2 regions of the Streptomyces sp. NPDC058257 genome follow, and region 2 is predicted to be linked to the other one. Evidence: predicted binding sites of a transcription regulator. Region 2 holds the regulator's gene; the other holds the start of a gene.
What was found. The regulator HspR, encoded in region 2, represses chaperone genes until heat shock. The targets are predictions, from matches to a motif close to TTGAGNNNNNNNNNCTCAA.
Positions count from the first base shown of each region.

Region 1: dnaK (molecular chaperone DnaK) is a predicted target of HspR. The motif match lies at 1,890-1,908, and genes of this name have one in related genera.

Region 1 covers NZ_JBHVXJ010000001.1:627,963-643,702, reverse strand. Annotated here, with positions in the region: gene ACFVXC_RS02710 (DUF6345 domain-containing protein) at 1-1,161, opposite strand, end outside; gene ACFVXC_RS02705 (OsmC family peroxiredoxin) at 1,408-1,833, shown strand; gene dnaK (molecular chaperone DnaK) at 1,969-3,840, shown strand; gene narI (respiratory nitrate reductase subunit gamma) at 3,944-4,666, opposite strand; gene narJ (nitrate reductase molybdenum cofactor assembly chaperone) at 4,666-5,235, opposite strand; gene narH (nitrate reductase subunit beta) at 5,232-6,845, opposite strand; gene ACFVXC_RS02680 (nitrate reductase subunit alpha) at 6,845-10,537, opposite strand; gene ACFVXC_RS02675 (hypothetical protein) at 10,794-11,219, shown strand; gene ACFVXC_RS02670 (winged helix-turn-helix transcriptional regulator) at 11,223-11,633, opposite strand; gene ACFVXC_RS02665 (helix-turn-helix domain-containing protein) at 11,654-12,475, opposite strand; gene ACFVXC_RS02660 (4a-hydroxytetrahydrobiopterin dehydratase) at 12,621-12,926, shown strand; gene ACFVXC_RS02655 (class I SAM-dependent methyltransferase) at 12,933-13,706, shown strand; gene ACFVXC_RS02650 (class I SAM-dependent methyltransferase) at 13,789-14,658, shown strand; gene ACFVXC_RS02645 (aldo/keto reductase) at 14,883-15,716, opposite strand.
Region 2 covers NZ_JBHVXJ010000002.1:405,629-421,368, reverse strand. Annotated here, with positions in the region: gene ACFVXC_RS07265 (FG-GAP repeat protein) at 1-1,426, opposite strand, end outside; gene ACFVXC_RS07260 (FG-GAP repeat protein) at 1,542-3,026, opposite strand; gene ACFVXC_RS07255 (FG-GAP repeat domain-containing protein) at 3,652-4,977, opposite strand; gene ACFVXC_RS07250 ((Fe-S)-binding protein) at 5,205-7,472, opposite strand; gene dnaK (molecular chaperone DnaK) at 7,815-9,689, shown strand; gene grpE (nucleotide exchange factor GrpE) at 9,686-10,393, shown strand; gene dnaJ (molecular chaperone DnaJ) at 10,435-11,649, shown strand; gene ACFVXC_RS07230 (heat shock protein transcriptional repressor HspR) at 11,651-12,100, shown strand; gene ACFVXC_RS07225 (hypothetical protein) at 12,204-12,725, shown strand; gene ACFVXC_RS07220 (DUF397 domain-containing protein) at 12,799-13,008, opposite strand; gene ACFVXC_RS07215 (helix-turn-helix domain-containing protein) at 13,018-13,899, opposite strand; gene ACFVXC_RS07210 (ATP-binding protein) at 14,147-14,614, shown strand; gene ACFVXC_RS07205 (hypothetical protein) at 14,778-15,026, opposite strand; gene ACFVXC_RS07200 (hypothetical protein) at 15,413-15,740, opposite strand, start outside.

The DNA of each region.
Region 1 (15,740 bases), on a different contig from region 2:
AGACACCGGCTTCCCGAGCTCCGAGCCGTCCTTCGCCCCGGAGTTCTGCATCAGGTCGTGCACGCTGTCCACGACGAGCTCGGCGCCGTCGGCGTGCTGCTCCGCGAACGCGCGTGCCGCCTCGACCGCCCGCTCCGTGGGCAGCTGGCGCAGGTTGCGGTGGTTGGCCTCGGCGAGCTTGACCCACCGGACGGCGTGCGGCGCCGTGGAGATGATCCGGTCACCGGAGGTCGCGTTCAGCACGCCCTGCCGCTCGACCTGCACCTCTTGCAGCGCCGCCGACGGGAAGTCGGCGATGCGGCCGAGCTTGGTGAGCTCCTCGGCCGGGTCGCGCGGCGCGAGCTGGACGATCTGCGGGCTGCTGGGCGCGAGGGTCAGTGGCTCCCTGAGGCTGTCGCGGGCGTAGTACCAGCGCCACGCGTACCAGTTGTCCGGCACGTGGTCGCGGTAGAGGGTGCGCTCGCCGTTGAGCCGGGCGGTGGCCTCGGCCTGGGTGGAGCCGACCGCGGCGACCGAGGGCGCCTGGCCCTTGTAGATGTCCCAGCTCGCGTTCAGCCACGCGTCGGTGAACGTCTGCCCGGCCCGCCACTTCTCCCAGAACTTCGTGCCGTAGTCCGGGCTGTCGATGCTCACGCTCTCGAACCCGAAGATCATGCGGAAGCCGATGTTGGGCCCCGCCCACGTGCGGATCGGGGAGTGCCCGCCGAGCACCCTGAGCGAGTTGCACGTGGACCAGAAGACGTAGTTCGCCTTCTCGTTGCCCAGCGCCATCCGGTTGGACACCGCGTCACTGCGGCCGTCCCAGACCGCGCCCAGTGGCGCGAAGAAGACGCCGTTGCCGTCCATACCGCCGTGACCCGAGTGGTACACGGCGACCACCGCGTCCATTCCGTAGCGGTCCTGCCAGTTGTCGTACGTCTCCTCGTACGCCCAGACCTGCGCCCCCGCGTCCGCGAACCAGAAGTTGCGGTCGTAGAACTGCTGGAGGTACGACAGCCAACCGCTGGCATCGGCGTGCGTGTGGAAGAGAGTGTTCTGGTTGACGAACGTCTGGATGCTGAAGGCTCCCCACCAGCCGAAAGTCGAGTCGCGTGGAGTGGCGGCCCCTGGCTTCGCCCCTTCCAGCGGAGACGGACCGTGGTCCGAGTAGTTCATGCGCATGGCCAAACCCCCTGAGTGATCTCCTCGTCGGTGCGAGGGGGCCTCAAAGTGTCACCGCCCGACTGCCTTGCCCAGTTGCCATTCAGGCCATAGCTACTGCGCACCGGGGCTCTCGTCGCGCCCCTGACGCATCAGTAACCGTCCCCCGTGGGCCGGTCTTCGACGTGCTCCGAGTCGGGGTGTGATCGGATGGGCGCACGGATGTTCCGGAACGCATCACGGAACCGCACTGAAGGGATCTACATCGTGGCTACCACGCGCTCCGCGCACACGGTCTGGGAAGGCAACCTGCTGGAGGGCTCCGGCACCGTCACCTTCGACTCCTCCGGGATCGGGGAGCAGGCCGTGTCCTGGCCGTCCCGCGCCGAGCAGGCCAACGGCAAGACCAGCCCGGAGGAGCTGATCGCCGCGGCACACTCCAGCTGCTTCTCGATGGCCTTCTCCAACGGCCTCGCCCAGGCCGGCACCCCGCCGACCCGTCTGGTCACGTCCGCCGACGTGACGTTCCAGCCGGGCACCGGCATCACCGGTATCCACCTCACCGTCGAGGGCACGGTGCCGGGCATCGACGAGGCCGCGTTCACCGCCGCCGCCGAGGACGCCAAGAAGAACTGCCCCGTGAGCCAGGCGCTGACGGGCACGACCATCACGCTGACGGCGAAGCTCGCCTGACGCGGTCCGAACCGTGCCGCCGTCCCTCGTGGGCGGCGGCACAGTCGTATGCGGCATTGACAATAAGCCGCTCAAGTTTTGTGATGGAGGTCGAAGTACGCCGGTCAACGGGCTCGCGGTGGAAGGGGACTGGACATGGCACGTGCAGTCGGGATCGACCTCGGTACGACGAACTCGGTGGTGGCCGTCCTGGAGGGCGGTGATCCCACGGTCGTGGCCAACGCGGAGGGCGCGCGCACCACACCCTCGGTCATCGCCTTCGCGAAGAACGGCGACGTCCTGGTCGGAGAGGTCGCCAAGCGGCAGGCGGTCACCAATGTGGAGCGCACCGCACGCTCCGTCAAACGCTATATGGGCGACGTCAGTTGGCGCTTCCCGGAGGACGGGTCGGTGGACGGTACCCGGTACACCGCCCAGGAACTCTCCGCCCGCGTCCTGCAGAAGCTCAAGCGTGACGCCGAGTCCTATCTGGGCGAGGACGTCACGGACGCGGTCGTCACCGTCCCCGCGTACTTCGACGACACGCAGCGCCAGGCCACCAAGGAGGCCGGCGAGATCGCGGGCCTGAAGGTGCTCCGCATCATCAACGAACCGACGGCCGCGGCCCTCGCGTACGGCCTCGACAAGGGCGACGATCAGACGGTCCTCGTCTTCGACCTGGGCGGCGGCACCTTCGACGTCTCGCTCCTGGAGATGGGCGAGGGCGTCATCGAGGTGAAGGCCACCAACGGCGACACGCAGCTGGGCGGCGACGACTGGGACCAGCGCGTCGTCGAGCATCTGGTGCGGCAGTTCAAGAACGGCCACGGGGTGGATCTCGGCAAGGACAAGATGGCGCTCCAGCGGCTGCGGGAGGCCGCGGAGAAGGCGAAGATCGAGCTGTCGTCGTCGAGCGAGACGGACATCAACCTGCCGTACGTCACCGCGTCGGCGGAGGGCCCGCTGCACCTGGCCGAGAAGCTGACCCGCGCTCAGTTCCAGGAACTGACGGCGGACTTGCTCGAGCGCTGTCGCGGCCCCTTCCACCAGGCGGTCAAGGACGCGGGCGTGCAGCTCTCGGCCGTCGACCACGTCATTCTGGTGGGCGGCTCGACGCGGATGCCCGCGGTGACCGAACTGGTCAAGGAACTCACCGGGAGCGAGCCGCACAAGGGGGTCAACCCGGACGAGGTGGTGGCGCTCGGCGCGGCGCTCCAGGCGGGTGTGATCAGGGGTGACGTGAAGGACGTACTGCTCCTGGACGTGACGCCGCTGTCCCTCGGGATCGAGACCAAGGGCGGCATCATGACCAAGCTCATCGAACGCAACACCACGATTCCCACCCGGCGTTCGGAGACCTTCTCGACCGCCGAGGACAACCAGCCCTCGGTCGGCATCCAGGTCTTCCAGGGCGAGCGGGAGATAGCCGCGTACAACAAGAAGCTGGGCGTCTTCGACCTCACCGGGCTGCCCCCAGCTCCCCGAGGCGTCCCCAAGATCGAGGTCACCTTCGACATCGACGCCAACGGAATCATGCACGTCTCCGCGAAGGACGAGGCGACGGGGCGCGAGCAGCGCATGACGGTGACGGGCGGTTCCGCGCTGCCCAAGGACGACATCAACCGCATGGTGCGGGAGGCGGAGGAGCACGCGGAGGAGGACCGTAAGCGGCGCGAGGCCGCGGAGACCCGCAACCAGGCGGAGCAGCTCGTCTACCAGACGGAGCGGTTCCTCCAGGAGAACGAGGAGCGGATCCCCGCGGAGACCAGGACCGAAGTGGAGGAGGCAGCCGCGGAGTTGAAGGGCATCCTGAAGGACAGGGCCGACGACACGGCGGCACTGCGCGTGGGCGCGGAGAAGCTGGCCACCGTGAGCCAGCGGATGGGGCAGGCCATGTACGCGGCTTCCGGCGAGGGCGCCCAGCAGGAACAGGGGGCTCCGGGAGCCCCTGCCGAGGAGGGCGTGGTCGACGCGGAGATCGTTGACGACGAGAAGCCGGGGGAGCGGGAGAAGCGGGCCGGGGAGTAGCGCACCGTCGATCACCGGCTTCGCCGAGTTCGTCCTCAAACGCCGGACGGGCTGGATCCGGACGGGCTGGATCCGGACGGGCTGGATTCAGCCCGTCCGGAGATCACGACCCCGTCTTCTCCCAGCCCCGCCGCTCCGGACGAGGCCCGACCCTGCTCGGGTCCTTGCTCCGGTACACCACGTACGGCCGGAACAGATACTGCACGGGCGCGCTGAACATGTGCACGAGCCGGGTGAACGGAATCAGCGCGAACAGCGCCATCCCGACCACCGCGTGGATCTGGTACAGGACCGGAACCCCCGCCATCATTCCCGTGTCCGGCTGGAGGGTGAACAGGCTGCGCGCCCAAGGGGCGATGGACTCGCGGTAGTTGTAGCCGTCGCCCGAAGCGTGCGAGAGCTTGGCCACCATGCCGAGCACGATCGCCGCGAACAGCACCAGGTACATGAGCTTGTCGTTGGCGGTCGTCGCCCGGAAGACCGGCGCGTTCGTGCGCCGCCGGTAGAGCAGCAGCAGGATGCCGAGCACCAGCATGATTCCCGCCGCCGTACCGCCGTACAGCGAGAACAGGTGGTAGGTGTGCTCGCTCACACCCGCCTTCTGCGTCCACGACTCCGGAACGAAGAGACCGACCAGATGTCCGACGAGCACGAAGAGGATGCCGTAGTGGAACATCGGCGACGCGATGTTCAGGAGCTTCGACTCGTACACCTGCGAGGAACGCGTCGTCCAGCCGAACTTGTCGTAGCGATAGCGCCAGGCCAGGCCCGCCGCCAGGAGGACGACGACCACGTACGGGATGACGCCCCACAGCAGCGTTCTCATCAGTGCTCCCCGATCATTGCGAAGGGTTCGAGGCCGACGTCCTCCCGCGGGGGCCCCGACCGGGCAAGGGCCTGCGCCTCGGCCCGGTCCTTCGGTGAGGGGCCCGGCAGCGTCCCGCACACCGCCTGGAGCACGGACGCGTACGGCGTGCCGAAGTCGGTGAGGGCGAGCCGCAGCAGTTCGAGGCCCGGCCGGTGCTCCTCGAGGAGCACCGGACCGGCGTGCGCGGAGAACTCCAGGACCGCGGGCAGGAAGTCGGGCAGCTCCTCGCCGGTGAACTCCATCCCGTGCTCCCGGTAGACCTCCTTGAAGCGGACCAGGGCCATTCCGCGCCGCCGTGTGTCACCGTCGCGCCACCAGCTCAGGTAGAGGCTGTGGCGGTTCTTGAAGTCGAAGACCTGTACGTAGTGCGCGGCGAGTTCGGAGGGGCCGGTCGCCTCGGCGTGCGTCAGGAAGCTCTCCAACTGGGGTGCGGCAGCACGCAGTTGAGGCAGCAGGGCGCGGAACTCGTCGTCCGGGTAGGACAGGCAGTGCGCGGCTGCCTGGTAGAGCACGGCGTTCTCGCTCACAGGGTGTCCTTCTCGGCGGCGGACGGCTGCTCGTCGGCGGTCTGCCGGTCCCGCAGCGCGTGGAAGTTCTCGATGGTCACCAGAGGGAGCTGCTTGCGGCCCGAGTCCTGGCCGAACGGCCCGTCCCCGCCCATGCCGGGACCGCCCTCGTGGTCGAGGCTGCACGAGTCCGGAAGCGCCGATTCCTCCAGGCGCTGCGCGTCACCGACCGCGGCGGTCGGGATGACGTAGCGGTCCTCGTACTTGGCGATGGCGAGCAGCCGGTACATCTCCTCGATCTCCTGGCCCGACATGCCCACGGAGTCGGCGACCGAACTGTCGGGCGAATCCCCGAGGTTGATCGCCCGCATGTGCGCCCGCATCGCCGCCAGCTTCTCCAGCGAGGCCCGCACCGGGCCCATGTCTCCGGCTGTGAAGATCTCCGCCAGGTATTCGAGGGGGATGCGCAGGGTGTCGATGGCGCCGAACAGGTTGTCTAGGTCCTCGCCGTCGTGCCCGGTCTCGCTCAGCGCGTCCACGACCGGGGAGAGCGGCGGGATGTACCAGACCATCGGCATCGTCCGGTACTCCGGATGCAGCGGGAGCGCCACCTTGTACTTGCTGATCAGCGCGTGCACGGGGGAGCGGCGTGCCGCCTCGATCCAGTCGTGGCCGATCCCGGCCCGCTCGGCCTCGCGCCGCACGTCGGGGTCCTCCGGATCGAGGAAGACCCCCAGCTGGGACTCGTACAGCGCCGTGTCGTCCGGTACCGACGCCGCCTCCGTCACCTTGTCGGCGTCGTAGAGGATCACACCGAGGTAGCGCAGACGCCCCACGCACGTCTCCGAGCAGACCGTGGGCAGGCCCACCTCCAGGCGCGGGTAGCACATCGTGCACTTCTCGGCCTTGCCGGTGCGATGGTTGAAGTACACCTTCTTGTACGGGCATCCCGTCACGCACTTGCGCCAGCCCCGGCAGCTGTCCTGGTCGACCAGGACGATGCCGTCCTCCTCGCGCTTGTACATCGCGCCGGAGGGGCATGAGGCCACGCACGCGGGGTTCAGGCAGTGCTCGCAGATCCGCGGCAGATAGAACATGAAGGTCTGCTCGAAGGCGAACTTCACCTTCTCCGCGGCCTTCTCGCGGGTCTTGGCCACCATCGGGTCGAGGTCGCCGTACTCCGTCGCGCCGCCCAGGTTGTCGTCCCAGTTCGACGACCACTCGATCTTCATGGGCTTGCCGCTGATCAGCGAGCGCGGCTCGGCGACCGGGTAGTCGTCGCCGAGAGGGGCGTCGGTGAGGTTCTTGTACTCGTACGTCCAGGGCTCGTAGTAGTCCTTGATCTCCGGCAGCTTGGGGTTGGAGAAGATCTCCAGAAGGGCCTTGAACCGGCCGCCGTTCTTGAGCTTCAGGGCGCCGCGCTTGTTCAGCTCCCAGCCGCCGCGCCACTTCTCCTGGTCCTCGTAGCGGCGCGGATAGCCCTGGCCCGGACGGGTCTCGACGTTGTTGAACCAGACGTACTCCATGCCGTCGCGGTTGGTCCACGCCTGCTTGCAGGTGACGGAGCAGGTGTGGCAGCCGATGCACTTGTCGAGGTTCATCACCATCGCGATCTGTGCCATGACGCGCATCAGTACTGAACCTCCTGGCTGCGGCGGCGGATGACCGTCACTTCGTCGCGCTGATTGCCTGTCGGACCCAGATAGTTGAACGCCCACGACAACTGGGCGTAGCCGCCGATGAGATGGGACGGCTTGAGGATGAGGCGGGTCAGGGAGTTGTGGATGCCGCCGCGTCTGCCGGTGGTCTCCGTCTTGGGGACGTTGACCGTGCGTTCCTGCGCGTGGTGCATGTAGACCGTGCCGGCCGGCATCCGGTGCGAGACGACGGCTCGCGCGACCACCACGCCGTTGCGGTTGACCGCCTCGATCCAGTCGTTGTCCTTCACGCCGATCGCGTCCGCGTCCTGCGGCGCCATCCAGATGCACTGGCCGCCCCGGGAGAGCGACAGCATGAAGAGGTTGTCCTGGTACTCGGAGTGGATGGACCACTTGTTGTGCGGGGTGAGGTAGCGGACCGTCACCTCCTTCTCGCCGTCCGGACCGAGCTGTGGCTCTCCGAAGAGGCGGTTCATGTCCAGGGGCGGCCGGTAGACGGGCATCGCCTCGCCCAGCTCGTGGATCCAGTCGTGGTCGAGGAAGAAGTGCTGGCGCCCGGTGAGCGTGTGCCAGGGCTTCAGATGCTCGGTGTTGAGCGTGAACGCCGTGTAGCGGCGCCCACCGGCCTCGCTGCCCGACCACTCGGGCGAGGTGATCACGGGGACGGGGGCCGCCTGCGTGTCGGCGTACGTGATGCGCTTGCCCTCGTGCTCGGCGGCCAGGTGCGCCATCTCCTGGCCCGTGCGCGCCTCCAGGGTGTGGAAGCCCTGGGTGGCGAGGCGCCCGTTGGTCGTGCCGGACAGGGCGAGGATGGTGTTCGCCGCCTTGATCGCCGTGTCCAGGGCGGGGCGCCCGTCGGCGGGGCCGCCGCGTACGACGCCGTTGCGCTCGCGCAGCTCGTCGACCTCCTGGTCGGGACGGAACGCGATGCCCTTCGCGGGCAGGCCCAGCTTCTCCGCGAGGGGGCCGAGCGCGGCGAACTTGGCGCCGATCGCGGTGTAGTCCCGCTCGACCACGGTCAGGCCCGGCATCGTCTTGCCCGGGATCGCCTCGCACTCGCCCTTGCGCCAGTCGAGGACGACACCGCCGGGCTGCGCGGTCTCGCCCGGGGTGTCGTGCTGGAGCGCGGTGGCCACGACGTCCTTGCGTACGCCGAGATGGTCCACGGAGAGCTCGCTGAGCCGTTCCGCGATCGCCTTGAACGTGTCGAAGTCGGTGCGCGCCTGCCAGGGCGGGTCGACGGCCGGGGTGAAGGAGTGGACGTAGGGATGCATGTCCGTGGACGAGAGGTCGTGCTTCTCGTACCAGGTCGCCGCGGGCAGGACCACGTCCGAGAGCAGCGTCGACGACGTCTGCCGGAAGTCGAGCGAGACGAGCAGGTCGAGCTTGCCCTCGGGGGCCTCGTCGTGCCACTTCACGGTCGAAGGACGCTCGTCGGGCTCCGCCTCCTGCGCCCGCAGCGAGGAGTGCGTGCCGAGCAGATGCTTGGTGAAGTACTCCGCGCCCTTGGCCGAGGAGCCGAGCAGGTTGGCGCGCCACAGGGTCAGGACACGCGGCCAGTTCTCCGGTGCGTCCGGGTCCTCGCAGGCGAAATTGAGGGTGCCCGCCTTGAGCTCCTCGACGACATTGGCCACCGGGTCGCCCGACGGACCCGAAGTCTCGCCCAGTTCGAGGGAGTTGCGGTCGAAGGTCGGGTAGGAGGGCATCCAGCCGGTGCGTGCCGAGAGCGCGAGACAGTCGGCGCCCGTCATCCCCGCGAACCGGCCTTCGCCGAGGGGCGAGGCGAGCACGTCCGCCGCGAACTTGTCGTAGCGCCACTGATCGGTGTTCAGGAACCAGTACGCGGCGCCGATCATCTGCCGCGGCGGCCTGCTCCAGTCGTTGGCGCTGGCGAGCGTCGCCCAGCCGGTCGCCGGGCGGCACTTCTCCTGACCCACGTAGTGCGCCCAGCCACCGCCGTTGCGGCCCTGGCAGCCGGTCAGCTGGAGCAGCGCGAGGAAGGCGCGGTAGATCGTCTCGGAGTGGAACCAGTGGTTGGTCCCCGCCCCCATCAGGATCATGCAGCGGCCCTGCGACTTCTCGGCGGTCCGCGCGAACTCCCGCGCGATCTTCACGGCCTTCGCGGCAGGGACCGAGGTGTGCGCCTCCTGCCAGGCCGGGGTGCCGGGTGCGTCGGCATCCTCGTACGAAGAAGGCCACTCGCCCGGAAGCCCCTCGCGGCCGACGCCGTACTGTGCGAGCAGCAGGTCGAAGACCGTCGTGACCAGCGGACCGTCCTGGCCGCCGAGCCGGGTGGCGGGCACCCCGCGGCGCACGATCTCGCCGCGGCCCTGGCCGTGCGTGCCGCCCTCGGTGTCGAAGCGGGGGAGCAGCACCTCGACGCCCGTCGCGACCTCGGAGTCGTGCAGGGAGAGCTGCGGCTTGATGTTTCCGAGCTCCAGGTTCCACTTTCCCTTGCCGGACTCGGTCCAGCGGAAGCCGAGCGAGCCGTTCGGGACGGCGGGCTGCCCGGTGTTCTCGTCCAGGACGGCCGTCTTCCAGTCGCCGCCCTCGCCGCTCTGGCCGAGGTCGGTGGCGCGCAGGAACTTCGAGGGGACGTACGCGCCGTCGCGCTCGGTCAGCGTCACCAGGAAGGGCAGGTCGGTGAACTTGCGGACGTAGTCGGTGAAGAAGTCCGTCCGCCGGTCGACGAAGAACTCCTTGAGGATGACGTGGCCCATCGCGATGGCGAGGGCCCCGTCCGTGCCGGGATGCGGGTGCAGCCACTCGTCGGCGAACTTCGTGTTGTCCGCGTAGTCCGGTGACACGGCGACGACCTTCTGGCCGCGGTAGCGCGCCTCGGCCATCCAGTGGGCGTCCGGGGTACGCGTCACCGGGACGTTCGAGCCCCACATCATCAGATACGCGGCGTCCCACCAGTCACCCGACTCCGGCACGTCGGTCTGGTCGCCGAACACCTGTGGTGAAGCCACCGGCAGGTCCGCGTACCAGTCGTAGAAGGAGAGCATGGGCGCGCCGATCAGCGACATGAAACGGGCGCCCGCCGCGTGCGACACCATCGACATCGCGGGGATGGGGGAGAAGCCCGCGACCCGGTCGGGGCCGTGCGTCTTGATCGTGTGGACGTGCGCGGCCGCGATGATCTCGACGGCCTCGTCCCAGGTCGCCCGCACCAACCCGCCCTTGCCGCGCGCCTGTTGGTACGTCCTGCGCCGCTCCGGGTCGCCCTGGATGTCCGCCCAGGCGAGCACCGGGTCCCGCAGCCGGGACTTCGCCTCGCGGTACATCTCCAGGAGCACGCCGCGCAGGTAGGGGTAGCGCACGCGGGTCGGCGAGTACGTGTACCAGGAGAACGCGGCGCCGCGCGGGCAGCCGCGCGGCTCGTACTCGGGCCGGTCGGGGCCGACGGAGGGGTAGTCGGTCTGCTGGGTCTCCCAGGTGATGATGCCGTCCTTGACGTACACCTTCCAGCGGCAGGATCCCGTGCAGTTCACGCCGTGCGTCGAGTTCACGACCTTGTCGTGGCTCCAGCGGTCCCGGTAGAAGGCGTCCGCGTCCCGGCCGCCGACGAGTCCGATGCTGTGCAGGTCGGGGGCGGCGGTGCCCCGGCGGAAGAACTTTCCCGCCCGCAGCAGTGCGGCGCCGGGCTCGGTCGTCTCTGTCACCCTTGAGCTCCCTAGGTCTGCCTTTCAACGAACCTAGGTGCGGGGTGGCGGGGGCACACGGCGGCGGCGGCCGTACGGGTTGCGGGGGCGCCTCTCGTGGGCGCTCATCGCGCTCAGGGGCGCCGTCCTTACCTCTGGGGTAATCGACCCTCGCTCGCGGCCCCGGCAGGGTGGTCGTACCGGATCCGGTCCGGCGCACTCCGGCCCGGATCCGGCTTCCCTCTCTCTCCCTTCCGCTGTCGGAGGCCGGTTTCTCATGTCGACGTACTCTGCGCACCCGCTCACCGCACTGGCCCGCACGAACGACCCGAAGACGATGCTGCGCCGCTTCCTCGCCCTCGACGCGGTCGTGACGGCCGGGAACGGCATCGCGTACGCCGCTGCCTCGGGACCGCTCGGGCGCTTTCTCGGCGTCGACGCGGGGCTCCTGCTGGGCCTCGGTGTCCTCCTCACGCTGTACGGGGCCGGTGTCGGCTGCCTCGCGTCACGCAAGAGCCCGCCCACGCTGCCCGTCCGCGCAGTGATCGAGGCGAACGCGGCCTGGGCGGTGCTCAGTGTCGTCGCCCTGGCCGCCTGGCTCTCGCCCAGTACGGCGGGCGCGGTGTGGATCCCGCTCCAGGCCGTGACCGTCGGCGGCTTCGCCGCGCTGCAGTACGCGGCGCTGCGGGCCCCGCGGAGCTAGGGCCTAGGCCCGCGGGGGCGCCCCTGCCACGCGTGCGTCGAAGCGGGTGCGGGCGGCCTCGATCTCGGCGAGGTACTGGTGCGTCCAGGCGCACATTCCGTCGACCGTGGCGAGCAGCCCCGCGCCCGCCTCGGTCAGGCGGTACTCGACGCGCGGCGGCACGGTGGCGTACACCGTCCGGTGCACGACGCCGTCGCGCTCCAGGCCGCGCAGGGTCTGGGTGAGCATCTTGTGGCTGATGCCGTCCACGGCGGTGCGCAGCTCGGTGAAGCGCAGTGTCCGGTCGGCCAGGGCGTTGATGATCAGCAGCGCCCACTTGTTGGCCACGCCGGCGAAGATCTCGCGGGCCAGTGAGTCGGCGCGCGTCAGATCCGCGTCGTCGGGATGGCCGCTGCTTCTCTGCTTGGTCCCCATGCTCTTCCTTTCAGGAGCTGCTAGGACCCCGGCGACTGGAGATATTTGACCGTCGCCGGGTCGGCCGGGAGCAGCGTCTCGATGGCCAGTTCGGCGACCGTCACGTCCATGGGCGTGTTGAACGTCGAGATCGACGAGATGAACGAGAGCAGGTGACCGTCGTGCTCGATGCGCAGGGGCAGCGCGAAGTAGGGCACTCCGCTCTGCGACCCGTCGGCCTCGAAGACGTCGACACCGGGATCCTCCACCGGATACGCCGCCACCTCCTCGTACACCGCACGCAGCGCGTCGGAGCGCTGCAACGCGATCTGCCGCTCCATCTGGTGCAGGAGATGCCCCCGCCACTCGCGCAGATTGCGGATCTTGGGGGCCAGGCCCTCGGGGTGGAGCGTGAGCCGCATGGCGTTCAGCGGCGGACGCAGGAGGTGCTCGGGGACGCCTTCGAGGATCATCGCGATGCCACGGTTGGCCGCGATGACGTCGTACGTCGCGTCGACGACCAGGGCGGGATAGGGCTCGTAGCCGCGCAGGAGCTGCTCCAGGCCTTCCCGCAGGGCCCCCATCGAGGGGTCGTCCAGCGGGGTCTCGCGGAAGCGGGGCGCGTAACCGGCCGCCAGGAGAAGGGAGTTGCGCTCCCGCACCGGCACGTCGAGGTGTTCGGCGAGGCGAAGGACGATCTCCTCGCTCGGACGTGACCTGCCGGTCTCGATGAAGCTGATGTGCCGCGACGAGGAGTCGGCGCGCAGGGCCAGTTCCAGCTGGCTCACCTTGCGCCGCTCGCGCCAGCCGCGCAGGAGCGGGCCGACGCCGTTGCTTTCCCTGGTGGTCACGGCAGTTGTCATACCCAGACAGTAATCGAAGGGGTTCGCGACCCGCGGGGCACGTGGTCCGCGTCCGTGGCCCGATCAGGGCCGTGCGGGAGGCGCTGTGGCAGGCTGAGGGCTATACGTACATACGTACTCCCTACGCACGTGAAGGAGCGCGGCCATGTCACCCGAACCGCTGTCGCAGAAGGATGTCGAGGAGCGGCTCGCCGAGCTGCCCGGCTGGTCGTTCGAGGGCGGCAGGATCACCCGCTCCTTCCGGCTGGGCTCGCACTTCGCGGCGACCGCGATGGTCGTCCACATCGCGCAGATCCAGGAGGAGCTCGGCCACCACTCCGAGCTGACGCTCGGGTACGACACCGTCTCCCTGTCGGTGCACACCCACAGCGCGGGCGGCGCGCTCACCACGCTCGACTTCGATCTGGCCCACAGGGTCGAGGGGGCGGCGGTCGGCCACGGAGCGGTCTGAGCGCCGATGCTGGACTACAGCAGGGAAGCAGACCGCTATGACGCGTCACGCGGCGGCGAGCCCCGCGCCGACGCGGCCGCCAGCGCTGTCCGCGAGCTGCTGGCGCCCCATGCCCGCACGCTCCTCGACGTAGCCTGCGGCACGGGCCTGGTCACCCGGCGCCTCGCCGGGGCGGGCCTGCGGGTGACCGGAGTGGACTCGGCGCACAACATGGCGCGCATGGCGTCGGGGCGACTGCCGGGCACCATCGTCCTCGGCGACAGCCGTCGACTCCCCTTCTGCAACGCCTCGTTCGACGCGGTGTCCGCGGTGTGGCTGCTGCATCTGCTGTCCGGCCCCGAGGAGGCGGCGGAAGTCGTCGCCGAGTGCGCACGAGTGCTGCGACCCGGCGGTGTGTTCGTCACGACCGTCGACAAGGCCGCCGCGCACGACGTGGGCAGCGACATCGACGCCGCGCTCGCCCCGCGCCCGGTACGCGCCGCGGTCGACCACGGGCAGGCGGTCGAGGTGTACGCGGCGGCGCGAGGCCTGACACCGGTCGGCGAGGCCTGGTTCCGCGGCCACGGGCAGGGCCGCTCGCCCCGCTCCACGATCGACGACATCGGCCGGGGATGGTTCACGCAGGTTCCGCCCGACGGCCCGCTGGCCGCACGGCTCGCGAAGGAGCTCGCGGCACTTCCCGACCAGGAAGTACCGCGCCCCGACCCACGGTTCACCCTCCGGTCGTTCCGGAGGCCGCCCGCACGACGGACCACCGCGTTTGCCGAAACCGCAAGGTGACTGGCCAGGACGCAGGCGGCGACGCAGTCTTGGAGACGGCTTCGACCCCACTCCCGAACACACGAAGGCGGCGGCAGAGACGATGGCCCACGACCACAAGCACAGCCACCACCACGAGGACATCGACTGGGCCACCATGGGCCCGATGCTGGAGCGGAACGCGCGGCTCGCCGCCCCGCAGAACCGCGAGATCGCCACGTGGCTGCGCACCTGGCAGCCGGAGCCCGCCCTGGTCGCGGACGTGGGCAGCGGTTCGGGCTCCGTCTCCTTCCTCCTCGCCGAGATCTTCCCCAAGGCCGAGGTGATCGCGGTGGACCCGGCGGAGCCGCTCCTGGAGCGGGCGAGGGCGCGGGCGGACCGAGAGGGCCTGAAGGACAGGGTCAGTACGTTCCGGGCGGAACTCCCCGAGGGAATCGGCGAGTTGCCGCTCGCGGACCTCCTCTGGATCGGCCGGGCCCTGCATCACGTCGGCGACCAGGAGGGGGCACTGGCCGCTCTCGCGGGCCGCCTGGCGCCGGGCGGCGCGATCGCACTCCTGGAGGGCGGCCTGAACCAGCGCAGCCTGCCCCGGGACATCGGCTTCGGCCGCCCGGGTCTCCAGACCCGCTTCGACCTGGCGGACGAGAACTGGTTCACGCGGATGCGCGCGGAGCTGCCGGGCGCGAAGGCGGTCACGGAGGACTGGCCGACGCTCCTCACCCGGGCCGGCCTGCGCCACGCGGGCACCCGCTCGTTCCTCCTGGACCTGCCGGCCCCCGTCTCGGACGACGCCCGCGCCCAGATCGTCGCCGAACTCGCCCGCCGCCGCGAGATGCACGAGGAAACGCTCGACGCGGACGACCTGACCACGGTCGACCGCCTCCTGGACGCGAACGACGAGCAGAGCCTGCACCACCGGCCTGATGTGTTTCTGCTGTCGGTGCAGACGGTGCATGTGGGGGTCAAGGGCTGAGCCGCGTCGCGGAGAAGGGAGAAGGGGGGCAGCGGATCGGCGAGCGGGCCGGTCCGCTGACGTATGTGCGGCCGAGGGCTTCGCCGCCCTCGCGACACTGGCCCGGTGGTCAGGAGCGCCGCTCCTGACCACCGGGCCAGAATTTCGCACGAGAGCACGAGGGAAAGCCTGAGACCCCAGACCTGAGAACCTGAGACCTCAGACTCAAGCCTCAGACTCAGGCCTTAGACCAAGTCGAACTCGGCCGGATCCGCTCCCAGCCGTCGGTCCTCGTTCAGCGCGCTGATCGCCGCCATGTCCTCGGGGTCGAGCTCGAAGCCGAAGACGTCGATGTTCTCCTTGATCCGCGACGGCGTCACGGACTTGGGGATCACCACGTTGCCCAGCTGGATGTGCCAGCGCAGGACGACCTGCGCGGGAGTGCGCCCGTGCTTCCGGGCGATCGCGACGATCGCCGGGACGTCCAGGAGGCCCTTGCCCTGGCCGAGCGGGGACCAGGCCTCCGTGGCGATGCCCTGTTCCGCGTGGAACTCGCGGGATACGCGCTGCTGGAGGTGCGGGTGGAGTTCGATCTGGTTGACCGCCGGGACGACCGACGTCTCGGCGAGCAGCTGCTCCAAGTGCTCGGGCAGGAAGTTCGAAACGCCGATGGACTTCGCGCGGCCGTCGGCCTGGATCTTCTCGAACGCCTTGTACGTGTCGACGGCGAGGCCCTTGGAGGGCAGCGGCCAGTGGATCAGGTACAGGTCCACATGGTCGAGGCCGAGCTTCTCCAGGGACGCGTCGAAGGCGCGGAGCGTCGAGTCGTAGCCCTGCTCGGCGTTCCAGAGCTTCGTCGTGACGAAGAGCTCTTCGCGGGCGATGCCGGAAGCGGCGATGGCCTTGCCGGTGCCCTCTTCGTTGCCGTAGATGGCCGCGGTGTCGATGCTGCGGTACCCGGCCTCCAGCGCCGTCGCGACGGCTGTCTCGGCCTCGGCGTCCGGCACCTGCCAGACGCCGAAACCGAGCTGCGGCATCTCGACGCCATTGTTCAGGATGATCGGGGGGACCTTGCTCACGAGCTCTCGATCCTTAAGTCGTCG
Region 2 (15,740 bases):
TGACGACCGAGCCGCCGGCCTTCGCGCCGGGCAGGTCCCAGACGCCGCCCGCGGCGGAGTTCTCACCGGGCGCCGCGACGGACAGGTCCCGGGCGCCGTCGCCGTTGTGGTCGCCGAAGGCCAGCGCCGCGCCGAAGAGGTCGCCCGCTTCGGCGACGCCCAGGATGCCGGGCGAGTTCTGCTGGTACGCGACCGTGCCCGCGTTCGCCGCGCCCGCCGGGTCGAGCAGGCCCATCTCGCCGCCCTTCAGGACGGTGACGCTGCCCGCCTTGGCCGCGCCGCCGATGGCCTCGCCGGGTGCGCCCGCGATCAGGTCGTCGTGGCCGTCGGCGTCGATGTCCGCCACGGCGAGCGCGTCGCCGAAGCCGTCACCCGTCTCGGCGACGCCGGGCATGCCCGCGGTGTCCTGGTTGAACGTCTGCTGCTCCCAGCCGAAGCTGCCGTTGGCGTCGCCGAAGCGGATGTGGATGGCGCCGCCCTTGGTGAGCTCCTCCGGTCCGCACGGGTCGTCGATGTTCTCGTCGGCGATCTCGCGGCAGTCGCCGAGAGCGAGGTCGTCGAAGCCGTCGCCGTTGAAGTCACCGGCGGCGAGGGCGTTCGCGGCGCCGTTGGAGTTGTTCCAGAAGTTGCCCATGGAGCCCTCGTCCTTGTTCCAGCCGTAGAGGCGGATGTGGGACTGGGTGTAGGGCTGGTTCTTCGTGTAGTAGCCGAGGGCGAGGTCGTCGAGCCCGTCGTTGTCGAAGTCGCCGGTCGTCATGACGGGGGCGCGACCGCCCATGCGGTCGGACATGAGGGGCTTGGTGTCGGCGGCGAGCGGGTTGAAGTTGCCGACGATCTGGTCCTTGCCGCCGATCGCGAGATCGACGTCGGTGTCGCCGGTGAAGTCGGCGGCGACCAGGGCATTTCCGTACGCGTCCTGCGACTTGGCGCCGCGTGCGGCGGTGTTGGCCAGGGCGAAGCCGTCGCCGGTGCCGTACAGGACGGTGACGGAACCCGCGTCGGTCTTGTCGTCGTCCGCGGCGGATCCGCTATCGGACAAATCCTCGCCGGGCGCGCCGATCACGAGGTCCGCGTACTTGTCGTCGTCCACATGCGCGGCCACGACCGCGCCCCCGAACCGGTCACCGGCCTCCGGGGTGCCGGGCACCTCGACGGTGGCCTGCGTGATGCGCCGCACGCTGTGCGGCCCCGGCCCGTCCTCCCCGCCGAACACGACGCTCACGGCCCCGGCCTTGGCTTTGCCGCCGACGGTGGCACTGGGCACGCCGACGAACAGGTCGTCGTAGCCGTCGCCGTTGAAGTCGGCGGCGAGCGGCGTGGCGGGTGCGGCGGCGGGTGCGGCGCTCGCGGTGGCCGCGATGGGGAGGGTGAGGCCGGTCGCGGCCAGGGCGGTGGCTGCCGCGAGGGCGAGTGTGCGTGTGTGCACGGGAACTCCAACTCGTCGGGGTGCGGGTTGTCAGGTGCGTTGGCCTACGGAGGTATCCGTGGGACATGCGGGGGCGAACAGAGAGCTCCGTCGGGAGGTCGGGCGAACGGCGGTGCTAGTCGGCGAAGTTGGTGCCGAGGCGCGGCGTGCCCGAGGCCGAGATGCCGACCGTGGACGTGTAGACGCCGGAGGTGCCCGCGAGGGTGCCGTCGGGGCGTGCGCCCAGGACGTAGAACGCGCCGTTGGAGCCGTTCTCACCGGACGCGCCGACGGTGACGTCGCCCCTGCCGTCGGCGTTCAGGTCGTCGATGTGGACGTCGGACCCGAAGAAGTCGTTCTTCTCGTCGGCGTTGGGGACGCCGGGCGAGTTCTGGCTGTACAGGACGGCGCCCTTGGTGGAGAGGCCGGAGCCGTCCGACGCGCCGTAGATGACGGTGACCGAGCCCGCGTCGGCGACTCCGTCCAGGTTCTCGCCGGGGGTGCCGACGGCCAGGTCGAGGTGCCCGTCGCCGTTGATGTCGCCGAGGTCGAGCTCCTCGCCGAAGAAGTCGCCCTTCTCGCCGCCGCCCGGGATGCCCGCCGAGTCCTGGGTGATGGCCTGGCTGTCGCCGTACGGGCCGTTCGCGTTGCCCTTGACGACGTACACCGTGCCGCCCTTGTTGGCGCCGTCGATGCCCTCGTCCCAGGTGAGGCCGATGATGACGTCGCCGTAACCGTCGCCGTCCGTGTCTCCGACGTCGGTGATGTGACCGGCGGGCAGCCGCTGCACGCCCCTCGTGGTGACGCCGTTCGCGCTGCCGGGCAGCCACAGGTTGGCGTTGTAGTCGTCGGCGGTGGAGAAGCCGTTGACGAGCAGATCGTCCTTGCCGTCGCCGTTGACGTCCCCGGAGTGCAGGTTGAAGGGGCCCGTGTCCTCGCCGCTGTGGATGGGCGGGAGCACGGTGTAGCGGCCGCCGGTGGAGCCGCTGCGTCTGATGCCGCCGTCGAGGATGTCGATGGTGGCGGCGCCCGACGCGGCGACGGCGAGGTCGTCCTTGCCGTCGCCGTCGAAGTCACCCGCCTGGAGGGGGCCGCCGAACCGGTCGTGCTTGGTGGGGCGTGGGTCCTTGACCGTGGAGCCGCCGGAGAGGCCGCTCGGTGAGCCCCACAGGACCTGGACCGTGCCGCCGTCCACGTCGCTGCCGACGTCCTCGCCGACGGCGCCGACGGCTAGGTCGTCGTAGCCGTCGCTGTCGAAGTCTCCGTACGCGGTGTCGGCGCCGAAGATGTCGCTCTTCTCGGCGGTGCCGGGGACGCCCGCGCTGTTCTGGCTGTAGGTGACGTGGCGCTGCGCGGCGCCGCCGTACGTGACGACGACCTGGCCCGCCTTGCTCTTGCCGCCCACGTTGGCGTGCGGGGCGGAGGTGGCGATGTCGGCCGCGCCGTCGCCGTTGAAGTCGGCGTCGTCGGGCTGGACGGCGGCGGTGGGCTCCGCCGCGGTCGCCGTGCCGCCAGTGAGGGTGAGGAGTCCGCCTGTGAGCGCGGCGGCGGTCGCCGTGGCCGCCGCGAGGCGGCCACGTCTGGATCGGGGGAGCGGGGAAGTGCGCTTGTGCTTCGGCATTCCGTGGGTCTCCTGCTGCATGCGGGGATGTCTGGCGGACATCCGCGGTCGATGGGGTGCCGGGCAGGAGGTTCGCCGGATCGCCGGTTCGCCGGGTGTTGGGCCTGGTGTCACGTCCTGTTTCGGCGACAGGGAGACCCGTGGAGGGGGGTAAGGGTTGTATGGGGGGCGGGAGTTGGTGGTGTTGTGCGCGTTCGGGTTGTTTTGCGCGGCCCGCTGGCCGCCGGTCGCCGCTGGTCGCTGGCGGTTCGTCGCTGGCCGCTAGCCGTTCGTCGCTGGGCGCTGGCCGCTGGCCACTCGCCGTTCGCGGCTGGCGGTTCGTCGCTAGCCGTTGGCCGCTCGCCGCTCGCCGCTCGCCGTTCGTCGCTGGCCGCTGGCCGCTGGCTGCTCGCCGCTGGCCGCTCGCCACTCGCCGTCCACCGGGCGTCAGGCCCCGGGCCAACCGAGAACTCAGCCCGAACGGCGAGGACCCCGCCCCGATGCCGCCCCGAGCCCCGTCCTCACGCCCCGCCCCGAGCCGCGCCCCAACTCCCCGCCCTGAGCCGCGCCCTCACGCCCCGCCCCGAGCCCCGCCCCAACTCCCCGCCCTAACTCCTCACCCCAAGCCCCGCCCCAACCCCCGCCCTCACGCCCCATCCCCCAGCGCCAGGAACTCCGCCGTGGAGAAGGTCAGTTGAGGCTTGCGCGCGGTCAGGTCGGCCTTCACTCCCGGGTACACCCCCACCGTGTCCTCGCCGTCCCCGCGATACGTCCGAAGGACCAGATCGTCACGCTTGTCGCCGTTGAAGTCCGCGATGGCGAGGACCTGCGTGGTGCCCTTCGCGGCGGGGACCACGAGCGCCGACGCGTTGCTGTCCAGCGGCCCCGTACGTCCCCTGAAGACCCGCACCTCGCCGGTGCCGCCCCCGTCCCCGCTGCTGCCACCGCTCAGGATCAGCTCGCTCAGGCCGTCGCCGTCGAAGTCGCCGGTGTCCACGGTCACGTTCCTCGACTTCATGGCGCCGCGCTGCGTGCCGGGCACGTCGTAGCGCAGGGCGACCCCGTTCGGGCCCGCGATGGCCGCGTCCATGCCCTTGCCCCTGCCGAAGCGCCCGAACGCGATGTCCGTGCCGGAGGGGAAGAGGACGCCGGTCTCGGCGGGGCCCTTCGGGCCGCCCAGGACGAGGGCGCCGGCTGCGGCGCCGGACGCGCCCGCCGCCTTGCGGACGACGAGGTCGTCGTAGCCGTCGCGGTCCACGTCCGTGGCCTTGCCGGTGACGAGGTCGTTGCCGGGCGCGGCGAGCGGCTTGCCCGCGGCGCGCGGGGCACCGTTCCGTTTGAACGGGCCGCGCAGGAACGTGAGCCGGGCGCCGCTCGCGTGCAGGACGAGGTCGTTCGCGCCGTCCCCGTCGAAGTCCCCGCACACCGGCTGGTCGGACCAGTCGTTGCCGAAGCGGGACTGCGCGGGCACCTTCACCTTCACGGCCTTGCCGGTCAGACCCTTGGGCGAGCCGAAGAGGATCTGCAGCGGCACGGGCGGCTGACCGAGGCCGTCGTAGGGCGGGTCGGTGGAGACGAGCAGATCGGAGAACCCGTCCTTGTCGAGGTCGCAGGACGCCTCCGACTCGAAGGACGCGGGCAACTCGCCCTTGGTGCGTGCCCCGTTGGCCCGCGCGCTCAGCAACTGCCGTGCGCCTGGCCGCAGTCCGGTCCTGGAGCCGTAGACGACACCGATGCCCGCGTCGTCGCCGTGGCCCTCGTGCACCAGGTCGTCCAGTACGAGATCGGGGGCGCCGTCACCGTTGAAGTCGTCGTCGACCTTGCTGCCCTTGCCGCGGGGTATGGGCAGCTGTGCCGCGCTCTTGCCCGCCATGCTGACGGGCCGGTGCCGGGCGTCGGGCTTCTCGGCGTCGTCGCCGCCCCCGCACCCGGCGAGCAGCAGCGCGCAGCTGACGGCGGCGGCCGTACCCACGACACCACCGTGCCGCGTCCGTCTGACGCCACGTATGCCATGTGTTCCGGCACTCCGCATGCCCATCACCCGCCCCGACCGCCCCAACCGACAACAACCAGCACATGATGCCCCCCTTCCGCACAGTAGGAAAGGCCGGTCCCGCCCTGAGGGCGGAACCGGCCTGAACGCCTGGCGGCGTGCCTGCACGGGGACTGCGTGCGGCCTGCGTGCGGCCTGCGTGCGGTCTACTTCACCGGCTCGGGCTCCGGCTCGTCCGCGGTCTCGGGCTCACCGGCGGGGTCCACCGGCGTCTTCACGGATTCGAGCAGCAACTGCGCGACATCCACGACCTGGAGGGCTTCCTTCGCCGCGCCGTCGTTCTTCTTGCCGTTGACGGAGTCGGTGAGCATCACCAGACAGAACGGGCAGGCCGTCGACACGATGTCGGGGTTGAGGCTGAGCGCCTCGTCGACCCGCTCCGTGTTGATGCGCTTGCCGATCCGCTCCTCCATCCACATCCGCGCACCACCGGCACCGCAGCAGAAGCCGCGCTCCTTGTGACGGTGCATCTCCTGCTGACGCAGGCCCGGGACGGCGGACATGATCTCGCGCGGCGGCGTGTAGATCTTGTTGTGCCGACCGAGGTAGCACGGGTCGTGGTAGGTGATGAGGCCCTCGACGGGCGTCACCGGGATGAGCTTGCCCTCGTCGATGAGGTGCTGGAGCAGCTGCGTGTGGTGGATGACCTCGTAGTCGCCGCCGAGCTGCGGGTACTCGTTGCCGAGCGTGTTGAGGCAGTGCGGGCAGGTCGCGACGATCTTCTTGGCCGTCTTCGGCTTCTTGGTCGCCGGGTCCTCGTCGTCCTCGCCGTACGCCATGTTCAGCATGGCCACGTTCTCCTGGCCGAGCTGCTGGAACAGCGGCTCGTTGCCCAGGCGGCGTGCGGAGTCACCGGTGCACTTCTCGTCGCCGCCCATGATCGCGAACTTGACGCCCGCCATGTTGAGCAGCTCGGCGAAGGCCTTGGTGGTCTTCTTCGCACGGTCCTCCAGGGAGCCCGCGCAGCCGACCCAGTAGAGGTACTCGACCTCGGTGAGGTCCTCGATGTCCTTGCCGACGACCGGCACCTCGAAGTCGAGCTCCTTGAGCCACTCCAGGCGCTGCTTCTTGGCGAGCCCCCAGGGGTTGCCCTTCTTCTCCAGGTTCTTGAGCATCGTGCCGGCCTCGGACGGGAACGCGCTCTCGATCATCACCTGGTAGCGGCGCATGTCGACGATGTGGTCGATGTGCTCGATGTCCACCGGGCACTGCTCGACACAGGCGCCGCAGCTGGTGCAGGACCACAGGACGTCGGGGTCGATGACGCCGTTCTCCTCGGCGGTGCCGACGAGGGGGCGCTCGGCCTCCGCGAGTGCGGCGGCGGGCACGTCCGCCAGCTGCTCCTGCGTCGCCTTCTCGTTGCCCTCCATGTCCTTGCCGCCACCGGCGAGCAGGTAGGGGGCCTTGGCGTGCGCGTGGTCGCGCAGCGACATGATCAGGAGCTTGGGGGAGAGCGGCTTGCCGGTGTTCCAGGCGGGGCACTGCGACTGGCAGCGGCCGCACTCGGTGCACGTACTGAAGTCGAGGAGGCCCTTCCAGGAGAACTGCTCGACCTGGCTGACGCCGAAGACGTCGTCCTCGCCCGGGTCCTCCCAGTCGATCGGCTTGCCGCCGGACGTCATGGGCTGCAGCTCGCCGAGGGTCGTGGAGCCGTCCGCGTCGCGCTTGAACCAGATGTTCGGGAAGGCGAGGAAGCGGTGCCAGGCGACGCCCATGTTGGTGTTGAGCGCGACGGTGATCATCCAGATGAAGGACGTCGCGATCTTGACCATGGCGAAGAAGTACGTGAGGTTCTGCAGCGTCGAGAGATCCATGCCCCCGAACCACGAGACGAACGGGTACGAGATGAAGAACGACGCCTCGTAGCTGTCCACGTGGTGCTGGGCACCCTCAAGGGCGTGCAGCGCGAAGATGCAGACGCCGACGATGAGGATGACGGCCTCGACGAAGTACGCCTGGCCCTTCTTCGAGCCCGCGAACCGGGACTTGCGGCCCGGCTTGTCGGGGTTGCTCAGCTGCCGGATGACGATCAGCGTCACGATGCCGACGATGGTCATCGTGCCGATGAACTCGACGAACATGTTGTACGGGGCCCACTCGCCGATGATCGGCAGCATCCAGTCGGCCTTGAAGAGCTGGCCGATGGCGTTGACGATGGTCAGGAGCAGCGAGAGGAAGCCCACCGCCACGAACCAGTGCGCGACGCCGACGACGCCCCAGCGGTTCATGCGGGTGTGGCCGAGGAACTCCTTGGCCACGGTGACGGTGCGCTGCACGGGCTGATCGGTGCGGGTACCGGCGGGGACGGGCTGACCGAGCCGCATGTACTGGACGATCTGCACGATGGCACGGCCGAACAGCGCGACGCCGACCGCGATTAGGACCAGCGACACGATGATCGCGGCGAGTTGCATTTGGGGCTCCTCGGGCCTGCGAGGCGAACTATTACTAAGCGGTAACTTATGCAGTCCGTCTGAGACTACCCACTTACTCAGCCGCACTGTAGCCAGCGAGGCGGTGATCTGCGTCGCTCAGGCAACCCTTGCCGCGCCGGCGCCGTCGTGGGGCCCGCAGGGGCGCGGGGAACTGCGCGACCAGCCATGGCGGGCCCGCAGTCGAGTGCGGCGCGGGGTGAGGGTTGCGCGTAAGCCCGGGATAAGAGTTGAGCCCCCCAGACTCACATCTGTTGACGCAAGCGCAGCGACCATGCATCCTTGAGTCAGATCCACTCAAGAAGTACCTCTGGAGGAACCGAAATGGCACGTGCGGTCGGCATCGACCTGGGCACGACTAACTCTGTCGTCAGCGTTCTTGAAGGCGGCGAGCCCACCGTCATCACCAACGCCGAGGGCGCCAGGACCACGCCGTCCGTCGTCGCCTTCGCGAAGAACGGTGAGGTCCTGGTAGGCGAGGTCGCCAAGCGCCAGGCAGTCACGAACGTCGACAGGACCATCCGCTCGGTCAAGCGCCACATGGGCACTGACTGGAAGGTGGACATCGACGACAAGGGGTTCAACCCCCAGCAGATCTCCGCGTTCATCCTGCAGAAGCTGAAGCGCGACGCCGAGTCGTACCTGGGCGAGAAGGTGGCCGACGCGGTCATCACCGTCCCCGCGTACTTCAACGACTCCGAGCGCCAGGCGACGAAGGAGGCCGGCGAGATCGCGGGCCTGAACGTCCTGCGCATCGTCAACGAGCCGACGGCCGCCGCTCTGGCGTACGGCCTCGACAAGGACGACCAGACGATCCTCGTCTTCGACCTCGGTGGCGGCACCTTCGACGTGTCCCTCCTGGAGATCGGCGACGGCGTCGTCGAGGTGAAGGCCACGAACGGCGACAACCACCTCGGTGGTGACGACTGGGACCAGCGCGTCGTCGACTACCTGGTCAAGCAGTTCAACAACGGCCACGGCGTGGACCTCTCCAAGGACAAGATGGCGCTCCAGCGCCTGCGCGAGGCGGCCGAGAAGGCCAAGATCGAGCTGTCCTCCTCCACGGAGACCTCGATCAACCTGCCGTACATCACGGCGTCCGCCGAGGGCCCGCTGCACCTGGACGAGAAGCTCACGCGCGCCCAGTTCCAGCAGCTCACGTCCGACCTCCTTGAGCGGTGCAAGAACCCGTTCAACAACGTCATCAAGGACGCGGGCATCCAGCTCTCCGAGATCGACCACGTCGTTCTCGTCGGTGGCTCGACCCGTATGCCCGCCGTCGCGGAGCTCGTCAAGGAGCTGACCGGCGGCCAGGACGCGAACAAGGGCGTGAACCCGGACGAGGTCGTCGCCATCGGCGCGGCCCTCCAGGCCGGTGTCCTCAAGGGCGAGGTCAAGGACGTCCTGCTCCTCGACGTCACCCCGCTGTCCCTCGGTATCGAGACCAAGGGAGGGATCATGACCAAGCTCATCGAGCGCAACACCACGATCCCGACCAAGCGCTCCGAGATCTTCACGACGGCCGAGGACAACCAGCCGTCCGTCCAGATCCAGGTCTACCAGGGCGAGCGGGAGATCGCGGCGTACAACAAGAAGCTCGGAATGTTCGAGCTCACCGGTCTGCCGCCCGCCCCGCGCGGTGTCCCGCAGATCGAGGTCGCCTTCGACATCGACGCCAACGGCATCATGCACGTGACGGCCAAGGACCTCGGCACCGGCAAGGAGCAGAAGATGACCGTCACCGGCGGCTCCTCGCTGCCGAAGGACGAGGTCGACCGCATGCGCCAGGAGGCCGAGCAGTACGCGGACGAGGACCACAAGCGCCGCGAGGCCGCCGAGTCCCGTAACCAGGGCGAGCAGCTCGTCTACCAGACGGAGAAGTTCCTCACCGACAACGCGGACAAGGTCCCCGGTGACGTGAAGACCGAGGTCGAGTCCGCCGTCGAAGAGCTGAAGGAGAAGCTCAAGGGCGAGGACACGGCGGAGATCCGCACGGCCACCGAGAAGGTCGCGGCCGTCTCCCAGAAGCTGGGCCAGGCCATGTACGCGGACGCTCAGGCCGCCGGCGGCGAGGGCGCTGCCCCGGGTGCCGAGGGCGCCGAGGCCCCGAACATGTCCAAGGACAAGGACGACGACGTGGTCGACGCCGAGATCGTCGACGACGAGAAGCCGAACGACACGAAGGGCGGCGCCGCATGACCGAGGAGACTCCGGGCTTCGGTGATCACACCGAGAAGCCCGACGTCCCCTCCGGCGCCACCCCCGATGACGCCGCGTCGCTGGCCGCCGAGCCCTCCACCGAGGAGGGCCCGGCGGCCCCGGCCGGGGACGCAGCAAGCAGTACGACAGCTCAGGACGTGGGCCTGACCGCGCAGCTCGACCAGGTGCGTACGGCGCTCGGCGAGCGCACGGCGGACCTCCAGCGGCTGCAGGCGGAGTATCAGAACTACCGCCGTCGTGTGGAGCGGGACAAGGTGACGGTCAAGGAGATCGCCGCGGCGAACCTCCTGGGCGAGCTCCTGCCGAGCCTCGACGACATCGGCCGCGCCCGCGAGCACGGCGAGCTGGTCGGCGGGTTCAAGTCGGTGGCGGAGTCCCTTGAGACGGTCGTCGCCAAGATGGGCCTCCAGCAGTTCGGCAAGGAGGGCGAGCCCTTCGACCCGACGATCCACGAGGCCCTGATGCACTCGTACGCGCCCGACGTCACCGAGACGACATGCGTCGCGATCCTGCAGCCCGGGTACCGCATCGGTGAGCGCACCATCCGCCCCGCGCGGGTGGCCGTGGCCGAACCGCAGCCGGGCGCGCAGACGGTCAAGGGCGATGACGAGACCGCTGCTTCCACGGACTCCGCCGACGCGGCGGAGGACAAGGAGACCGGTGGCGGCCCGGACGAGGGCTGACGTATCGGAGTTGTTGTGAAGCGAGAGGAGGGACGTCGGGGATGAGCACCAAGGACTTCATCGAGAAGGACTACTACAAGGTCCTCGGCGTCCCCAAGGACGCCACCGAAGCCGAGATCAAGAAGGCGTACCGGAAACTCGCCCGCGAGAACCACCCGGACGCCAACACGGGCAACGTGAAGGCCGAGGAGCGCTTCAAGGAGATCTCCGAGGCGAACGACGTCCTCGGGGACCCCAAGAAGCGCAAGGAGTACGACGAAGCGCGTGCTCTCTTCGGCAACGGCGGCTTCCGGGCAGGTCCCGGCGGCGGCGGCGCGGGAGGCTCCTTCAACTTCGACCTGGGCGACCTCTTCGGAGGCGGCGCCCCGGGTGGCGGTGGAGCGGGCGGCGCCGGCGGTGCGGGCGGTTTCGGGGGCGGTCTGGGTGACGTCTTCGGGGGCCTGTTCAACCGAGGCGGCGCGGGCACGGGCGGCGCGGGCACGCGTACGCAGCCCCGGCGCGGCCAGGACATCGAGTCCGAGGTCACGCTGAGCTTCACGGAGGCGGTGGACGGGGCCACGGTCCCGCTGCGGATGTCGTCGCAGGCTCCCTGCAAGGCCTGTTCCGGCACCGGCGACAAGAACGGCACACCGCGCGTGTGCCCGACCTGCGTCGGCACGGGCCAGGTCACGCGGGGCGGCGGCGGCGGTTTCTCCCTCACCGACCCCTGCGTGGACTGCAAGGGCCGTGGGCTCATCGCCCAGGACCCGTGCGAGGTCTGCAAGGGCTCGGGCCGGGCGAAGTCGTCGCGCACGATGCAGGTGCGTATCCCCGCGGGTGTCAGCGACGGCCAGCGCATCCGGCTCCGCGGCAAGGGCGGTCCCGGTGAACGGGGCGGCCCGGCGGGCGACCTGTACGTGGTCGTGCACGTCGACTCCCACAAGGTCTTCGGCCGCAAGGGCGACAACCTGACGGTGACGGTGCCGGTGACGTTCGCCGAGGCGGCACTGGGCGGCGAGGTGAAGGTCCCCACACTGGGCGGCCCGCCGGTCACCCTGAAGCTCCCTCCGGGCACTCCCAACGGTCGTACGATGCGGGCGCGGGGCAAGGGCGCGATCCGCAAGGACGGTTCGCGGGGCGATCTGCTGGTGACGGTGGAGGTGTCGGTTCCGACATCGCTCTCCGACGCGGCGAAGGAAGCCCTGGAGTCCTACCGCGAGGCGACTGCGGACGACGATCCGCGGGCAGAACTGTTCCAGGCCGCGAAGGGAGCATGAGATGGACGGCCGTCGTCGAAATCCTTACCAACTGACCGACGAGACGCCGGTCTACGTCATCTCGGTGGCCGCCCAGCTGAGCGGACTCCACCCGCAGACCCTGCGCCAGTACGACCGCCTGGGCCTGGTCTCCCCGGACCGCACCGCGGGCCGCGGCCGACGCTACTCGGCCCGCGACATCGAACTGCTGCGCACCGTGCAGCAGTTGTCGCAGGAAGAGGGCATCAACCTCGCCGGCATCAAGCGCATCATCGAGCTGGAGAACCAGGTCGCGGCGCTGCAGTCGAGGGTGGTCGAGCTGGCGAGCGCCGTGGAGGGCGCGGCCGCCGCGATGCAGCAGCGCGAGGCGGCGGTCCACGCGTCGTACCGCCGTGACCTCGTCCCCTACCAGGACGTGCAGCAGGCGAGCGCGCTGGTGGTGTGGCGCCCCAAGAGGTCGTCGGAGCAGTAGCTCAGCGAAGCTCTTAGTAATGTGACGCGTAGGGGCCGGGAGGCAGCACCTCCCGGCCCCTACGCGCTGTCGTGCCGTACGTACCGGGGGAGTTGAGCTGACGATGGCCATGGTGGGCCTGTTCTGGATCGCCGAGGGCGATGTGTACGTGGGCGCGAAGCCGTCGGGCCTGGCGGCGGGGGTGCGGCTGACACCGGAGGGCATCGTGGCTCTTGGCGACAGGCAGGCGGCGTTCTACCCCTGGGACGAGGTGCGTGCCCTGACGGTCGAGGACGCCCCCGTGAAGTCGCTGAAGCGGCAGGTGGGCGTCTTGGTGGACATGGCCCTCACGGTGGGCCTCGGCGGCTCGGACGACGCCCCGGCGATGACGGTACGGCTCGCGAGGACGGCGGCGGACTCCGAGCAGACGGAACCGAGGGAACTGACGGCGTACGTGGCTGCGGCGACGGGCTACTCCCAGGCGGAGCACGACCTGTCGCTGACGCTCCTGTCCCGCATGACGGAGGGCGAGGCGACCCTGCGGATCACGCTGGCGGCGATGGCGGAGTGGGGCCGGGCCCGGGAGGGCGGCTCGCCCCGGGCGGGAGAGCGGGAGGGGCTGCTGCGTTCGTGGGCGGCAGGCTGATGGTGGGTTGCAGAAAAGTCCCGGTGTGTGGGGCGTGAGGCGGCGTGTCGGTGGGATTTTCTTGCGACGCGACTCAGGGGCAGAGGCGGCGGTCAGGGGTGGGGGGCTCGTGCTTGAGGTGTAGTAGGAGAGCGGAGAGTTGGGGCGGGGTTGTGGCCAGTTGTATGGCTGGGGCGTCGCTCTCGCGGAGGCGGAGTGTTCCGTCGGGGGCGGGGGCTATGTAGAGGCAGTCCCCTTCCGGGCCGCCGCTGAATGACGACTTCTGCCAGTTCAGCTCGGGCATCGGGGTCTCCTAAAGGGCGTAGAGCAGGTGCTGGATGAGTGCCAGCGAGTCTTTCACCGAGTGTGCTTCAGGGGCTGTCGGTACGTCGATGGGGGCGAGGGCGTTCTCGGCAAGGCGCTCGAAAAGCGTGCCGTACTGCTGGAGTTGCTCTCGCTCAGTCAAGTACTGGTCGCCGGTGGGCTGTTCAAGGATGACTGTGCCCAGGCTCGGCACGCTGGGGACGGCGTGGACGAAGTTGCCGCTGAGTCCCGCGTACGCCTGCGCGCTGAACGGATAGACCTGGATGGTGACATTCGGCAGCTTGCCCACCTCGACGAGGTGCAGCAGTTGCTCGCGCACCGTGGGCGCGCTGCCGAACCGCATGTGCAGGGCGGCCTCGTGAATGATCGCGTGCACGGACGGCGGGTTGTCGCGGGTGAGGATGTGCTGTCGTTCCATCCGGAACATCAGGGCGTCCTCGACGTTGTCGACGCCCAGTTTGGGGCTGTTGAAGATCGCTCGGGCATAGGCGCTGGTCTGGAAGAGGCCCGGGATGAAAAGAGACTGGTGGGTGCGGAGTGCGACGGCGCTCTCCTCCAGCTCGGCGAGGTTGAGTGCCCCAGGGCCCCTGCTCTTCCTGTGGGTGCTCCACCACCCCTTGCCCGTGGCTTCGGACATGGACACCAGAGCCTTTACATAGGGCGCATCTGCGCAACCGTATGTGCGGCATAGGCCCAACAGACGATCGGTGAGGATCGATGTCCGGCCCATCTCGATGTGACTCAGTTGGCCACGGCTCATGCCGATGCAGTCGGCGGCCTCCCCTGCGGTCAATCCTGCTTGTTCGCGCAGTTGTTTGAGTTCGAGGCCGAGCCTTCGCTGGCGTTCGCTGATGGCGGTACGCAGTCCCACTATGTCTCCTTGATGGCTCGGGCAAAGTCTGCCTTGTCCCATCGATGTGGTCCACCAGTAACGGCAAGAAGGTTGCGCATTTGCTCCCTTACTCCCTACCGTGGGTGGCGCGTCAGTAACACACAGGAGTCATACAGCTCCCCCTGCCCATAAGTCGAAAGGCACCCGAACGCCCTGAGGGGCTCAAGGGCACCGCCATCGCCCGGCGCGGGGCCGCCCCCCACCCCTCCCGACGGGAGCAACCGTCATGCCCACCGACCGACCCCGCACCGCACACCGCTCGGCGCAACTGGCTTACGACTACAGCCTGTTCACCCCGGGCGACGCGACCTCACCCAAAATCTGCCGAGACTTCGTGCGCACAGTCCTGCGTACCCTCGACCGTGACCCCTTGGTCATGCCGGCGACTCTCTGTACCTCGGAACTCATCACGAACGTGCACCTGCACACCAAGGGCTCCGCGATGGTCCGCGTCTTCCTGACCCTTACCCGCCTACGAGTGACCGTCTTCGACGAGAGTCAGGACCCGCCTGTCGTGGCGCACCCCGCTGCCGGGGTGGCCGCCTGCTGGGGGCGGGGGCTTGCCCTGGTCGCGGAACTCGCTGACGCGTGGGGCGTCGCGGACGACAGGGCGGGGCGGTATGCGAAGGGGGTCTGGTTCGAGCTGGGGGAGGCCGGGTCCGGGGAAGCGTCCCGCCCTCACCGCGTCGGGTGACCGGGGCGGAACCGACAGCTCCCCCGGCGGAACGCGTCCGCCGGGGGAGCTGTCGGGGCCGACCATGGAGGCGTGGCGCGGCGCCGAGGGGGTGGCGACCGCAGGGCCTCATGGACGGGCCGTCGGCCCCTGGTGAAGGGGGCCGGGCATGTGCTGCGGAGGATTAGTTGGCGTAGAAGGGGGTCAGCTCGTAGGTGTTGTCCTTGGAGCCCACCATGCAGGCCCAGTCCGCGATTTCACCCTTGGCCTTCATGTCCTTGCCCCGGGCGATGCAGTCGTCGAGGCTGCCGGTTCCGATGATGTCCGCGCCCTGACGCAAGGCCGGCGCGGCCTGAGCCGCTCCGGCTGCGATACCGGAGAACGCCAGGACGGTGGCGCCGACAACTGCTGCCTTCTTGAGGGTCTTGCGCATTTTTCGCTCGCTTTCGTGGGGGGACGCGCGCCGCGAGGCGCACGGCCGCTGCTTGAAGACGGACGCGGGAACACCACGCGATTCCGTCACACCGCCCCGGGCCGCGGTGACACATATGCGGCCGGGGAGGACGACGCAGGCGGTACGTCTCGCACCTGGCGCGGCCGTGGGTTCCGGCCGCACAAAGCACTGGTGCGCTCCGGGGGTTACCCGGGCATTTGTTATGTGATCACACCGGTGACCTGCGGTTCAAAGTTCACAGAGTCCTGTTACACGTCCCTTACGAACCCGATATAAATGCATTACCCATGGATTCGCGGGTGGGCGTGGGCGATCACGAGTGCGCGGCGCGGTAAGGGGCGTGAGGGCGCCGTTCTGAGGTGTTGTCAACGAGCTCTATGGAGGAAGGCCTTCCTCCGCCAGGGAGTTGCTGCGGTCGCGGTAACCCCGAGGCCCAGAGCAATGGCGGCAACAGTCCAGCTGAAAACGTCGGTGGCCGGGTTGGACGTCCAATCCCACCAGTCGCCGGGGTACCAGACCAGAAAGAGGACCGAAGCAAGCGGGATGGCCCAGCCGAGTTGCTGCCCCAGTAGGCGGGCGGAAAGCAGGGCGAGGCCCAGCCAGATCAAGGCGGACCGGACGAAGACGATCCCGGAGTCCGGACCGCTGGCGAGAGCCTCCGCACCGAACGAGAAGGCGCAGACCGTCAATGTC